Regions from separate parts of the Bacillus sp. D48C genome, predicted to be linked through region 1. Evidence: predicted binding sites of a transcription regulator. Region 1 holds the regulator's gene; the other holds the start of a gene.
The links. Region 1 encodes Rex, which represses fermentation and respiration genes when NADH is low (regulators of the CRP and FNR family bind a similar motif). Its sites were predicted from a motif close to TTGTGAAATATTTCACAA; they were not measured.

Region 1 (12,091 bases):
GCGGTTGTTAAAAATGGGACGGAAATTATTGCGAATGTCGTTGCATCACAAATTGAAAGTCATAAACGTTTTGGCGGCGTTGTACCAGAGATTGCATCCCGTCATCATGTAGAAGAAATTACAGTTGTGTTAGAAGAAGCTTTAAAAGAAGCAAACATAACATTTGATGATATTGATGCAATCGCTGTAACAGAAGGGCCTGGTTTAGTAGGAGCACTTCTAATTGGGGTAAATGCAGCGAAGGCAGTAGCTTTTGCACATGATATTCCGCTAGTCGGTGTTCATCATATTGCTGGTCATATTTATGCGAACCGTTTAGTAAAAGAAGTGCAATTCCCGCTATTATCACTTGTTGTATCTGGTGGGCATACAGAACTTGTTTATATGAAAGAACATGGTTCATTTGAAGTAATTGGTGAAACGCGAGATGATGCAGCTGGAGAAGCATATGATAAAGTAGCTCGTACGTTATCTATGCCATATCCAGGTGGTCCTCATATTGATCGCCTTGCACATGAAGGAGAACCAACAATTGATTTGCCTCGTGCATGGCTAGAACCGGATTCATATGATTTTAGCTTTAGTGGATTGAAATCAGCAGTTATCAACACTGTGCATAACGCGAAACAACGTGGTATAGAAATTAAACCAGAAGATTTAGCGGCAAGTTTCCAAGAAAGTGTAATAGATGTACTTGTAACGAAAGCAGCTCGTGCAGCAGCAGCTTATAATGTAAAGCAATTACTTCTTGCTGGTGGAGTAGCTGCTAATAAAGGACTTCGTGCCCGATTAGAAGAAGAATTTGCACAAAAAGAAAACATTGAACTAATTATTCCACCGCTATCTTTATGCACAGATAATGCAGCAATGATTGCAGCGGCAGGGACAATTGCGTATGAACAAGGCAAGCGTGCAACATTAGCCTTAAATGCGAATCCAGGATTAGATATTGAAGCATAGTTATGCACATAATTAACCACAGCTTGTGGATAAAACCCATGTTATCTGTTGATAATGTGGGTTTTATTGTGTATATAAAGTGTTGATAACTTTTTCGTTGGCTGTGGGTAATGTGGAAAAGTTGGTTTAATAGTTATTTTATAAAGGTGGATATGTGTATAAACTTGTGGATAAACTAGATGAAGTCTGACCTTTGAGTGTATTGTTTTTCGGGAAATAAAAAGCAAGAAGATATCCCCGAAAAACATTTTTTAATATCCCTCCATTATAGAGGGTGCTGATATTGTCAATCCTTGTCGGTAAATCGATATTTCGTGTCGAATCGTTTATGTATATAGGGTTACGATAGATGTATTTGAAAAATCGTTGATATATTCCCAGTTACCATTGATATATCCAAAAAATTATTTATGTACTTAAAGAAAAAAGATGTCGCATAGTCAAAAATCATGACTGATGAGACATCTTCCTTATTTAAATACTCTTATACATGCAGCTCTTCCCACTCTGCCATACAAGTTTCAAGCTGTTCTTGTAGCGTTTGTTTTTTAGTTGTAATTTCACTAGCTTTTTCATAATCTGCATATATTTCTGGTAAGCAAAGTTGATCTTCTAACGTAGCAATTTCTTCTTCTAAGTTTACGATATTTTGTTCTAGCTCTTCAATTTTTCGAGTGCGTTGACGTTCTAATTGTTTACGCTCTTTTCCTTCGAGATAATTTAATTTTTCTTGAGCTACAGTTTTTTGAACAGGTGCCTGATTTTCTTGCTGTTCTTGTTGTTCAAATGCTGCACGTTCAATCATTTCATTTTTCTTCTCCACATAGTAATCGTAATCCCCTAAATATTCCTGTGCGCCTTCTGTTGATAACTCAACCACAGTCGTTGTTACACGGTTAATAAAGTAGCGGTCATGTGAGACAAATAGAAGAGTCCCTGGATAATCAATTAAAGCATTCTCTAAAATCTCTTTACTATTTAAATCAAGGTGGTTCGTAGGCTCATCCAGAATTAATAAATTTGACTTTTGCATCATAAGTTTCGCAAGAGCTAATCGAGCTTTTTGTCCACCACTAAGGGAAGATACTGGTTTCAGTACATCATCTCCTGTGAATAAAAAATTCCCGAGTATAGTACGGATTTCTTTTTCAGGTTGCAGTGGATATTCATCCCATAGTTCATTTAAAACCCGTTTAGAAGATGTTAAATTTGCTTGTTCTTGGTCATAATAGCCAACAGATACATTTGATCCGAAAGAAACATTACCATTTAATAGTGGTAACTTATTCACAATAGATTTTAATAATGTGGATTTCCCAATTCCGTTTGGACCAACTAAGGCAACACTATCTCCGCGAGTTAAGCGCATAGTTACGTGTTCAATTATAGGGTCCTCCTCATAGCCGATGGTTGCATCTTTTACTTGTAAAACATCATTTCCACTTTGCTTTTCAATATCGAAGTGGAATGATGCTGACTTAGAATCCCCTAATGGTCTCGTTAATAATTCCATTCTGTCTAGTTGTTTACGGCGACTTTGAGCACGTTTCGTTGTAGAAGCGCGAGCTATATTCTTTTGAACGAAGTCCTCAAGTTTTGCGATTTCATCTTGTTGTTTTTCGTAACGTTTCATTTCTTGATCATATAATGCTGATTTTAAGTCTAAATATTTACTGTAGTTACCAACAAATCGTCTGCTTTCTTTATTCGAAATTTCATATACTTGTGTAACGAGTTTGTCTAAGAAATAACGGTCATGGGAAACGATTAATATTGCGCCAGGATAACCTTGTAAATATTGCTCAAGCCATGTTAATGTTTCAATGTCTAAATGGTTTGTAGGCTCGTCCAAAATAAGTAAGTCTGGTTTTGTTAATAATAATTTCCCGAGAGCTAATCTTGTTTTTTGCCCGCCACTTAAAGTAGAGATCGTCGTCTGGTGTGTTTCAACTGGGAAGCCAAGGCCGCTTAAAATGGAGCGAATATCCGCTTCGTATTGATATCCACCTTGATCTTTATAATTGAGTTGCAATTGGTCATAATCAGCTAACAATCTTTCATATATAGCTTCGTTTGAAAAGTTTTCTTCTTTTCCCATTTCTTGCTCAAGCTTTCGAAGTTTTGTCTCCATTTGCTGTAAGTGGGTAAAGACGGTTAGCATTTCATCCCAAATTGTTAAAGACGTTTCTAGGCCAGTATTTTGAGCTAAATACCCGATTGAGACATCTTTCGGTTTTATAATTTCGCCACCATCATGTGATAACTCACCAGCGATAATTTTTAATAATGTAGATTTTCCAGCTCCATTCCTTCCAACTAATGCGATACGATCTTTTGTTTGTACTTCCAATTTTATGTTTGCAAGAATTGTTTCTGCACCGTATAATTTCGAAAGTCCATTTACTTGTAATAAAATCAATGTTCTCACCTCAAATAATTTCTTAACTTTGCCATGTTTATATTTCTCAATCATACTAAAAATAGTGTATAGTTTAAAATAAAGAGAGAATACTTCTTCTCTTTATTATACAAGGAATTTAATGAGTGCTAAACTTCTGTATTTGATTAAAGTATATGAATAAAGATAGGAAGAGAGGAGAGGTCATATGGATCAGCAAAAGATTCCACAAGCCACTGCTAAAAGATTGCCTCTATACTATCGATTTATCCAAAACTTATCTCTTTCTGGTAAGCAGCGTGTTTCATCGGCCGAATTGAGTGAAGCGGTAAAAGTAGATTCCGCAACAATACGAAGAGATTTTTCGTATTTTGGAGCATTAGGGAAAAAGGGATATGGATATAACGTAAATTATTTATTATCATTTTTCCGCGAAACACTTGATCAAGATGATATAACGCGTGTAGCACTTATTGGAGTAGGTAATTTAGGGACCGCTTTCTTACATTATAATTTCACGAAAAACAATAATACAAAAATTGAAATGGCATTTGATGTTAGTGAAGAGAAAGTTGGAACAGAAATCGGGGGCATTCCTGTATATCATTTAGATGAATTAGAAGAGAGATTATCAAATGATATACAAGTGGCAATATTAACAGTACCGGCTACAGTAGCACAAGCTGTAGCAGATAGATTAGCTGAAACGAGCGTGCACGGTATTTTGAATTTCACACCAGCACGATTAAACGTATCAGAGAATATTAGAATTCATCATATTGATTTAGCTGTAGAGTTACAAACATTAGTTTACTTTTTGAAAAACTATCCACAATAAAACGCAGAGGAAGCGACCTCTGCGTTTTATTATTGTTTCTTCTTTGTGAATTTAACTAATATAAGGCGAAGTGCCAAATTAAAATCAATTGTTGCCATAACTGCAAATAGTATTGTCCACACATTCCAGATTGTATCTGTCACGTTCGTAATGGCGAAGCGTGTAAAGATACATCCAAGAAGGAAGTATAGTGCAGCCATGAACAATGGTGAGTTTCTCATACAAAAAATCCTCCGATAAATCCTTGCATTTTTTCAGCTTCTTTAATCATTTCTTGAATTTGCTCATTGCTCATAAAAATTTGCCCAATAGCGACTAATGTATTCATCGCAACATGAGCTGCAATAGGAACGATAATGCGCTTCGTCTTCACATATAAGAAGGCGAATACGAGCCCCATAGCAGTGTATACCAATAAGTGAGTAAAATCAAAATGAATTGCTGCGAATACAAGTGAACTAATGATAGCTGCAATAAAGAAGTTGAACTTCTTATAAAGTGCACCGAATAGAATTTTTCTAAATACGATTTCTTCTAAGATAGGTCCGATTATAGATACAACAATAAGGAACCAAGGAGTAGTTCGTGCAATTTCCATCAGTTTCATTGTATTTTCTGAACCTTGTTTAATTCCTAGTAGCTGCATCTCGATCATACCGGCAACTATTTGTGAAAAGAAAGCTAAGAATAATCCGATGAAAATCCACCCAATTGTAGCTGGAACAGAAGAGCGCGTTGCATCTAAATGTCTGTCGCGAATATCTGTTCTAAGTAACCAAAGTACGATACATAATGCAACAAAGAAGCTAATAATTGCCCAGTGTCCCATTATGATTTGTCCTTTTTCCTCAATGGTAAATCCTCTATTATCATAGAGTCCTGTTTTTAGGAGAAGTGGTAATCCAACAGCGCCAGATAATTGCATTAAAATGTATGTAACGATAATCCACCAGTATTGTTTCTTCAAATGGTTTAACCATCCTTTCTAACTCTAGTGTATGAGATGAGGTAGGATAACATGTAAATATGTTATCTACGATATAAACTTTCATTCGAATTATGATTTTTTTGTAAATACGTATTTTAAATTAAAGTAGGAGACAGGAAAAAGTTGTACGTTTAGCGAAAACAACTTAGGGTGTCTTTCATATTGTAACATACGAGTAGGGGAAACAACGATTCATATAGTAGAGGCAGTATTCTATATAGAAAGTTTATATAGTAATTTGCGAAAAAATTATGATTTTTTTACTTGCAAAAGAAATTGAGATTATTTATTATTATAAGTGTGTTAGCACTCGGGTGACTTGAGTGCTAATAAATAAAATTTACATAACAAAATGAGGAGGTTATTGTTCATGCTAAAGCCATTAGGTGATCGCGTTGTAATTGAGCTTGTTCAAGCAGAAGAAAAAACAGCAAGTGGTATTGTATTACCAGACACTGCAAAAGAAAAACCACAAGAGGGTAAAGTTGTTGCAGTAGGTACTGGTCGAGTGCTTGAAAATGGTGAGCGTGTTGCTTTAGAGGTAGCAGCAGGTGATCTTATCATCTTCTCAAAATATGCAGGTACTGAAGTGAAATATGAAGGTACAGACTACTTGATTTTACGTGAAAGTGACATTTTAGCAGTTATCGGTTAATTATATAAATCTTAAAAAAATCCAAGGGGGTCAATTATTATGGCAAAAGATATTAAATTTAGTGAAGAAGCACGTCGTTCGATGCTTCGCGGTGTCGACACTCTTGCAAACGCAGTAAAAGTAACGCTTGGACCAAAAGGTCGTAACGTTGTACTTGAGAAAAAATTCGGTTCACCACTTATTACAAATGATGGTGTAACAATCGCAAAAGAAATCGAATTAGAAGATGCATTCGAAAACATGGGTGCGAAATTAGTAGCAGAAGTTGCTAGCAAAACAAATGATGTAGCTGGTGACGGAACAACAACTGCAACTGTATTAGCGCAAGCTATGATTCGTGAAGGTCTTAAAAACGTAACAGCTGGTGCTAACCCAATGGGTCTTCGTAAAGGTATCGAAAAAGCTGTTACTGCTGCAATTGAAGAATTAAAAACGATTTCTAAACCAATCGAAGGCAAATCTTCTATCGCGCAAGTAGCTGCTATTTCTGCAGCTGACGAAGAAGTAGGTCAATTAATCGCTGAAGCAATGGAGCGCGTTGGTAACGATGGCGTTATTACTTTAGAAGAGTCTAAAGGATTCACAACAGAATTAGACGTAGTAGAAGGTATGCAATTTGATCGTGGATATGCATCTCCTTACATGATTACTGATTCTGACAAAATGGAAGCAGTTCTTGATAACCCATACATCTTAATTACTGACAAAAAGATTTCTAACATCCAAGAAATCTTACCAGTATTAGAGCAAGTGGTACAACAAGGTAAACCACTTCTTATCATTGCTGAAGATGTAGAAGGCGAAGCTTTAGCTACATTAGTAGTGAACAAACTTCGTGGTACATTCAACGTAGTAGCTGTTAAAGCTCCTGGATTTGGTGACCGTCGTAAAGCAATGCTAGAAGATATCGCAATCTTAACTGGTGGCGAAGTAATCACTGAAGAATTAGGTCGTGACTTAAAATCTGCTACAGTTGAATCTTTAGGACGCGCTGGTAAAGTTGTTGTTACAAAAGAAAACACAACTGTAGTTGAAGGTATTGGAAATACAGAGCAAATCGCAGCTCGTATCGGTCAAATCCGTGCGCAATTAGAAGAAACAACTTCTGAATTCGATCGTGAAAAATTACAAGAGCGTCTTGCTAAACTAGCAGGTGGCGTAGCGGTAATTAAAGTAGGTGCAGCAACTGAAACTGAGTTAAAAGAGCGCAAACTTCGCATTGAAGATGCACTTAACTCAACTCGTGCAGCAGTAGAAGAAGGTATCGTTGCAGGTGGTGGTACTTCACTTATGAACGTATACACGAAAGTAGCTTCTATCGTAGCTGAAGGCGACGAAGCAACAGGTATCAACATCGTACTTCGCGCACTAGAAGAGCCAGTTCGTCAAATCGCAATCAACGCTGGTCTAGAAGGATCTGTAGTTGTAGAGCGTCTAAAAGGCGAAAAAGTAGGCGTTGGTTTCAATGCAGCTACTGGCGAATGGGTTAACATGCTTGAGTCTGGTATCGTAGATCCAGCTAAAGTAACTCGTTCTGCACTTCAAAACGCAGCATCTGTTGCAGCTATGTTCTTAACAACTGAAGCTGTAGTAGCTGACAAGCCAGAACCAAATGCACCAGCAATGCCTGACATGGGCGGCATGGGCATGGGCGGTATGGGCGGAATGATGTAATTCCGTTTGCCCTAAAAAACATCCATTTCTATATAGAAATGGATGTTTTTTTATGTTTTTTAGAAAAGGAAATGAATTTCTGTAGAATTTTGTCGCTTTCTCTCTTGACCATATAGATACTTCATTGTTAGAATCTAGGAAGATAATATAAAACGATCCTTCATATATCCTCAATGATATGGTTTGAGAGTCTCTACCGGGTTACCGTAAACAACCTGACTATGAAGGCAGTGTGTCTTATATTTATAAAGAGCGGAGACTATCTTTCTTTATAAAGCCAGACCCCTGCCTTTTCTTTGTTATGAGACTAGAGGCGGAGGACTGGCTTTTTTTATTATATTAGTAATGCTTTTCGCCAAATTGGTGAAAATATTTATATACGAGAACTAACGTTGGGGTGATTATTTTGAAGAAGCAACACGATACAATTATCGTTTTAGATTTTGGAAGTCAATACAATCAGTTAATAGCACGTCGAATTCGTGAGTTCGGTGTATACAGTGAACTTCATCCACATACAATTACTGCAGAAGAAATTAAAGCAATGAATCCAAAAGGGATTATTTTCTCTGGTGGACCAAATAGCGTATACGGTGAAGGTGCATTACATTGTGATGAAAAAATCTTCGAACTAGGATTACCGATTTTCGGTATCTGTTACGGTATGCAGCTTATGACACAACACTTCGGTGGTAAAGTAGAGCGTGCCAACCACCGTGAGTACGGAAAAGCTGTTCTTAAAGTAGAGAACGAATCAAAATTATATGCGAACCTTCCAGAAGAGCAAGTTGTATGGATGAGCCATGGCGACTTAGTAACTGGTTTACCTGAAGGATTTGTAGTAGACGCAACAAGTGAGTCTTGTCCAATTGCTGGTATGAGCAATGAAGAGAAAAACTTATACGGTGTACAATTCCACCCAGAAGTACGTCACTCTGAGCACGGTAACGATTTAATTAAAAACTTCGTATTCGGTGTATGTGGTTGTTCTGAAGGATGGAACATGGAGAACTTTATCGAAGTAGAACTAGAGAAAATTCGTGAAACTGTTGGAGACAAAAAAGTACTATGCGCACTTAGCGGCGGTGTAGACTCTTCTGTTGTAGCAGTATTAATTCATAAAGCAATCGGCGATCAATTAACATGTATTTTCGTTGACCATGGTTTACTTCGTAAAGGTGAAGCGGAAGGCGTTATGAAAACATTCAGCGAAGGCTTCCACATGAACGTTATTAAAGTGGATGCACAAGAACGTTTCATGAACAAGTTAAAAGGTGTAGAAGATCCAGAACAAAAACGTAAAATCATTGGTAATGAATTCATTTACGTATTTGATGATGAAGCTTCTAAATTACAAGGTATGGACTTCTTAGCACAAGGTACACTTTACACAGACATCGTTGAAAGTGGTACAGCAACTGCACAAACAATTAAATCTCACCATAACGTTGGTGGACTTCCAGAAGACATGCAGTTCAAATTAATTGAGCCTTTAAATACGTTATTTAAAGATGAAGTACGTGTATTAGGATCTGAACTAGGAATTCCTGATGAAATCGTATGGCGTCAACCATTCCCAGGTCCTGGTCTTGGTATTCGTGTATTAGGTGAAATCACAGAAGAGAAATTAGAAATCGTTCGTGAATCTGATGCGATTTTACGTGAAGAAATTATTAAAGCAGGATTAGACCGCGAAATCTGGCAATACTTCACTGCGCTTCCTGGCATGCGTAGCGTAGGTGTTATGGGTGACGAGCGTACTTACGATTACACAGTAGGTATCCGTGCAGTAACATCTATTGACGGTATGACAGCTGACTGGGCACGTATCCCTTGGGACGTACTAGAGAAAATCTCTGTTCGTATCGTAAACGAAGTAAAACACGTTAACCGTATCGTGTATGATGTAACGAGTAAGCCACCAGCAACTATTGAGTGGGAATAGTATTGTAATAAAAAAGATCCATCTATCATTCATGAATAGATGGATCTTTTTGTTTTTACCATTAATACGAACGAAAGTATAAAAGTTTATAAAAATGTTCGTTTTTAAATTGACAAAAGTGCCTATGCGAGTTAATATGAGTATGTAATTCAAACGAAAAGTGAATATTATGCCGTCGTATAATATCGGGGATATGGCCCGAAAGTTTCTACCTAGCTACCGTAAATGGCTTGACTACGAGGCGTTTGTATAAAGATGAGGGGAAACTTGTCTTTGTTTATAGAACGCTTCCATGTATATATGCAATGGAAGCCTTTTTTATTTCTCGGGATAAAAGAGGGCTAGGGGAAATACGGCGAGTAATCATATAACGGGGGAAACGTAGGATGAAACGCTATTTTCAGTTTGATGAGCTCGGTACGAATTATAAGACTGAGTTCATAGCAGGGTTAACGACATTTCTATCTATGGCTTACGTACTATTTGTCAATCCTGCTACGCTGTCGCTTGGAAATGTTAAAGGGTTACCAGCAGGTACAGGGATGGATCCAGGTGCAGTATTCGTTGCTACGGCATTAGCGGCAGCGATCGGTTCGTTAATTATGGGTATTTTCGCGAAGTATCCAATTGCTTTAGCGCCAGGTATGGGAATTAACGCGTTCTTTGCTTATACAGCAGTGTTAACGATGGGGATTCCATGGCAAACGGCCATTGCCGGAACATTAATGTCAGGTATTATCTTTATTATTCTTACTGCTTCAGGTATTCGTGAAAAAATCATCAATGCAATTCCATCGGAGTTAAAGTTTGCAGTAGCAGCAGGTATCGGATTGTTCATTGCATTTCTTGGATTCCAAAATGCCGGAATTATCGTGAAAAATGATGCTGTTCTTGTTGGGTTGGGGGACTTAACAAAGGGCACAACGTTACTAGCAATCTTCGGGGTTGTTACGACAATCATCTTTATGATTAAGAAAGTTAATGGTGCAGTATTTTACGGTATGATTCTTACAGCGATCTTAGGGGTAGCAACAGGATTAATTGATACTCCGAAAGCTGTATTGGGAGCAATACCGAGCCTAGAACCAACGTTCGGTGCTGCGTTAACGCACTTTGGAGATATTTTCACTGTTCAAATGGGTATTGTTATTATAACGTTCTTCTTTATCGATTTCTTTGATACAGCAGGTACGCTTGTAGCGGTTGCGAATCAAGCTGGATTAATGAAGAACAATAAATTACCACGTGCAGGAAAAGCATTATTTGCAGATGCGATTGCAACTGTAATTGGTGCAATCTTGGGTACATCAACAACAACGTCTTACATTGAGTCTTCTGCAGGGGTAGCAGCAGGAGGACGTTCTGGATTTACAGCAGTTGTAACAGCAGGATTCTTCTTACTGGCATTATTCTTCTCGCCATTACTAAGTGTTGTAACGCCAGCTGTAACGGCACCAGCTTTAATTATTGTAGGAATCTTGATGGTTTCTTCCTTAGGGGAAATTGATTGGAAGAAATTCGAGATTGCAGTGCCAGCATTCTTTACAATTATCTCTATGCCACTTACGTATAGTATCGCAACTGGGATTGCGATTGGATTTATCTTCTATCCAATTACAATGGTTGTGAGTGGTCGTCGTAAAGAGGTTCATCCGATTATGTATGTTATGGGAGTTTTATTTGTACTATATTTCATCTACGTTCGTAAATAAAGTGAAACTTTAATCAGAGTGGGGGAAACCCCACCCTGATTATTAGTTGAACCAATCGGGCTTTTACGGGCAGTTGATCTGCCGCGTAACATCGTTGATTTGGGCAGTTTTTGAAGTGGGAGTCTTACTGCCCGTTAATGCGGGATAAAAGGGGTTTTTTAAAAGGTCTAGACTTAAGGGGAGTCTAGACCTTTTTTGCGTCTTCAGAAAATCTTAAGGATTTCCGAGCGTTTTTCTTCAGAAGTTTTCCTATAATAAAAGTTAGGGATTAAAAAAGTGATGGGGGAGATATTGTGGCACACGAAACAATACTTGTCGTAGATGATGAAAAAGAAATTCGAAATTTAATTACAATCTATTTAAAGAATGAAGGATATAAAGTATTGCAAGCAGGAGACGGGGAAGAAGGATTACGTTTACTAGAAGAAAATGAAGTACATCTAGTCGTATTAGATATTATGATGCCGAAAGTGGATGGTATTCATATGTGTATGAAAGTAAGGGAAGCGAAAGAGATGCCTATTATTATGCTTTCTGCCAAAACGCAAGATATGGATAAGATTTTAGGATTAACAACAGGAGCAGATGATTACGTAACGAAGCCCTTTAATCCATTAGAGTTAATTGCACGAATTAAATCTCAGTTACGCCGTTATATGAAAATGAATGGTTTCGCTGTCCAAAATGAGGACGAGTTAGAAATTGGAGAGATGAAAATCAACATCTCGACCCATAAAGTTATTGTAGAGGGAGAAGAAGTGAAACTAACTCCGAGGGAATTTTCAATTTTAGAATTGCTAACTAGAAATCCAGGTATGGTGTTTAGTGCGGAGCAAATTTATGAAAAGGTGTGGAACGAACGATCTTTCCAGTCTGATAATACTGTAATGGTGCATATTCGAAAAGTGCGTGAAAAGATTG
Region 2 (3,722 bases), on a different contig from region 1:
TGTACCATCGTGCTGGATGTTACCATTCATTCTTTCATTAACGAAACGGGACGATTTATCATCTTCATATTCTTCTGGAATCGCCATACGTAAATAGTAGTTTAAAGCAGGACGACATTTTGAACAGCCTTCTTCATGTATAAAACCAAGAACATTTCGTACTTCTTTTGGAGATTTTAAGCCTTTCTCGTGAATGGCCGCTACGACTTCATCACGGGATAAAGTTGTACATCCACACATACCGGCAGATTGCGCTGAGGCATCAAAAGCATCTCCAAGTGTATGAGATAAAACTTGTTCCACAAGCGGACGGCATTTACCACAAGAACCTGCGGCTTTCGTACAGCCCTTAACTTCTTCAAAAGTCGTTAACTCTTGTTCTAAAATGGCGTGAACGATTGTACCTTTCGTAACACCATTACATCCGCAAATCGTGTCATCCGCACTCATTGTAGCAACGTCAAGTGCACTTTCTTCACCAGCTTTGTGGAGAAGGGAAGCGGCTGTATATTCTTGTATATCCTCTTCTTTCTTTAACATGCTAAAGAGGCGTGTACCGTCAGCTGTGTCACCATATAAAACGATACCGACGACTTTATTGTCACGAATTAATACTTTTTTATAGGAACGTTTACATTCATCAAAGATGGATATTGCTTTCGTTTGGTCATCTTCATAAATTTGGCCAGCAGAGAATAAATCACAACCTGCAACTTTTAATTGTGTACCGACGATACTGCCCGTATATCCATCAGTTTGTAAATTCGTTATATGTTTTGCTAATATCGCACCTTGTTCATAAAGAGGAGCAACAAGTCCATATGCGATACCGTCATGTTCTGCACATTCTCCAACTGCATAAATGGATTCATCATTTGTTAGCATATAGTCATTGACTACAATACCGCGATTTACAATTAAACCAGCATCTTTTGCTATTTGCGTATTTGGGCGTATTCCGACAGCCATTACGATTAAATCACAATCTACAACTTCACCATCTTCAAATTGAATGCCCTCAACATGGTCTGTACCAAGAATTTTTACAGTTTTCTTTTCCATTAGAAATTGCATGCCTTGCGCTTCTAAATCTTCGCGTAATAGAGAAGCTGCTTTGGCATCTAGTTGTTGCTCCATTAAGCTTGGCATTAAATGAACGACATATACGTCCATTCCTAAATCAATAAGACCTCTTGCAGCTTCTAAGCCAAGTAATCCACCACCAATGACAACAGCCTTTTTCTTTTCATTAGCGGTATCAATCATAAATTGTGTATCTTCAATAGTTCGAAATCCTGTTACGCCAGGAAGAGTAGAACCTTCAACGGGCAAAATAAAAGCACTAGAACCTGTTGCGATAATTAGTTTGTCATATGTAAGAGTACGATTTTTTTCTGTGATAATTATTTTTTCTTCTCGGTTAATACTTTGAACCCTTTCATCTGTATACAAAGTTATTTCATTTTCCTCATACCAACTATATTCATTCATAATGATATCTTGCATATTTGTTTTGCCTTGTAAAACATGAGAGAGCATAATGCGATTGTAGTTTGGATGTGGTTCATCTCCAAAAATAGTAATCTCATATGAATCACTATCATGTTTTAATATTTCTTCCATACAACGTATGCCAGCCATACCATTTCCGATCATAACTAAACGTTTTTTCATTTTCGTTTCCCCTTTTTATGTGAAGTGTTGAACAAAGGATTATATTTCTATTATAGAAAATTTAAAAAGAGGGAGATGTGATATTTATCACATTTTTACAATGATTCACAAATTGTTAAAATTCGGACTTATTCGAGAGGGATGTGTATATTCTTTACCAAATGAAAAAACAGGACATAAGTATTTACACTCATGTCCTGCACTTAATTTACACTCTCGTAATTGCACGTGGAAATAAAATGTTATTTTCTAAATGAATATGCTCAAATAAATCAGACTCTAGTGCTTCAAGGCGTTGATAAACAAGTCGATAAGTGCCGCAAGCTCCTTCTGGAGGAGTAAAGTCATTCGTCACTTTACGAAGCTCTTTAATAATGTTGCCTGCGTGGTTATGTTCATTTTCCAACTCATCTACTACTTTACGTAACTTCACATAGTTTTCTTCAGTTGGATTTTGTTCAAATTCTAAAATTAATGGAAAATCTTCTGTTTCTTCTTTAATTAAATGTTGTTCTAGTTCCATCTTTAGTTCATGAAATAGCTTATGAATTTGAGCTAAATGAGGCTGACTTGCCCCATGAACACGTAATACTTTTGTCACATACGGACTTAATTGTGGCAACTCTTCATTTAAATAGCGATGATGCTTATTTATAACATAATCAATCAATTCGCGATAAGAAGCATTTTTCCAATCAATTTCAGATTCATTTAATCGTTTCATATTATTATAAAGCGTATTTAACTCTGTAAGCACTTCAGTAGCTGATAAATTTCTTTCATGAATTGCATCAATAAGCGGTTTATTGCCACCACAACAAAAATCTATTCTATATGATTTAAAAAGATCACTAGCTTTCGGGAATTGTGTAACGATCTCACCGACAATAGAAGTTTCAGTAAATGTATGTTTCATATGAACGCCTCCATAAAGTTTGAATGTAATTACTAAATTAAGAATAGCGATAAATGAAAATCAATGTGGTGATTGAAATCACTTATTATGTGTCATTTTTGAGAATAATAGTATGAAATTTATTTAAGAACACATCTAAATAAGAGAAAGGGATATTAAATGTAAGGCATTACAGTAAAAAAAGAAGCTTTTACTAAGCTTCTTTTTTATTACTATTATTCGCATGCAACTCCATCGCCGTCTCTATCTAGTTTACGACTATATCCTGGTTGATCTTTATATAGAGGAGCTTTCCCCGCAGCTCTAACTGCATCACAATTTTTGTAATATGCACTACTAGTATTTCCTGAGGTAGGTTGTGTTTGAGTTTGCTGTGCTTTTTGCTCTTCTTGTTGCTTACGAGCTTGTTCATCAGCCTGACGTTTTTGCTCTTCTTGTTGCTTACGAGCTTGTTCATCAGCCTGACGTTTTTGTTCTTCTTGTTGCTTACGAGCTTGTTCATCAGCCTGACGTTTTTGTTCTTCTTGTTGTTTACGAGCCTGTTCATCAGCTAGACGTTCTTCATCCTCTTGCTTACGAGCTTGTTCCTCGGCTTGACGTTTTTCATCTTCTTGCTTACGAGCTTGTTCCTCGGCTTGACGCTTCTCATCTTCTTGCTTTTGAGTTTTTTCGTCAGCCTCTTTCTTTTCTAGTTCTTTTTTCTTTTCGCTATCTTTTTGTTCTTCATTGTTAGAGGCAACTTTTGTACTAGTTGCTGTCGTTTTTTCAGAAGAAGGAGCTGAAATACCTAATAGCGCAACAAAAATGACAAATAATACGGCTGTAATAATAAATTGTTTTTTTGCTACACCTGTTTTCTTAATAACAGATAATATTGCAAGTACAAGGAAGAATATAAATAGAATGAAACTTAAAATAGCAAAAAATTCGATGACTGGGTGTTCAGATTTTGTTGTACCAGTCACTATTAATATAATTGAAATCATAAAAAGAATAACGGTAGGACGTCCATATTGTTTTGCTTTTCCATTTTTTTTAAAGAATGAAATGATACATAAGATTAAAAGAATAAAAGCAATAAAAAATAAAGCTGCACCAATATTACTCAAAATCGCCATTTTCATACCTCCAT

Region 2: nirB (NADPH-nitrite reductase large subunit) is a predicted target of Rex. The motif match lies at 1,750-1,767, and genes of this name have one in related genera.

What each region holds. Positions count from the first base shown of each region.
Region 1 is NZ_JBKFAQ010000024.1:1,820-13,910, reverse strand. It holds gene tsaD (tRNA (adenosine(37)-N6)-threonylcarbamoyltransferase complex transferase subunit TsaD) at 1-960, shown strand, start outside; gene ACLBXA_RS28965 (ABC-F family ATP-binding cassette domain-containing protein) at 1,445-3,379, opposite strand; gene ACLBXA_RS28960 (redox-sensing transcriptional repressor Rex) at 3,567-4,196, shown strand; gene ACLBXA_RS28955 (YdiK family protein) at 4,226-4,417, opposite strand; gene ACLBXA_RS28950 (CPBP family intramembrane glutamic endopeptidase) at 4,414-5,163, opposite strand; gene groES (co-chaperone GroES) at 5,555-5,839, shown strand; gene groL (chaperonin GroEL) at 5,879-7,513, shown strand; purine riboswitch at 7,654-7,755, shown strand; gene guaA (glutamine-hydrolyzing GMP synthase) at 7,920-9,458, shown strand; purine riboswitch at 9,614-9,715, shown strand; gene ACLBXA_RS28930 (NCS2 family permease) at 9,845-11,170, shown strand; gene ACLBXA_RS28925 (response regulator transcription factor) at 11,464-12,091, shown strand, end outside.
Region 2 is NZ_JBKFAQ010000015.1:57,695-61,416, forward strand. It holds gene nirB (NADPH-nitrite reductase large subunit) at 1-1,674, opposite strand, end outside; gene ric (iron-sulfur cluster repair di-iron protein) at 1,883-2,590, opposite strand; gene ACLBXA_RS25890 (excalibur calcium-binding domain-containing protein) at 2,806-3,708, opposite strand.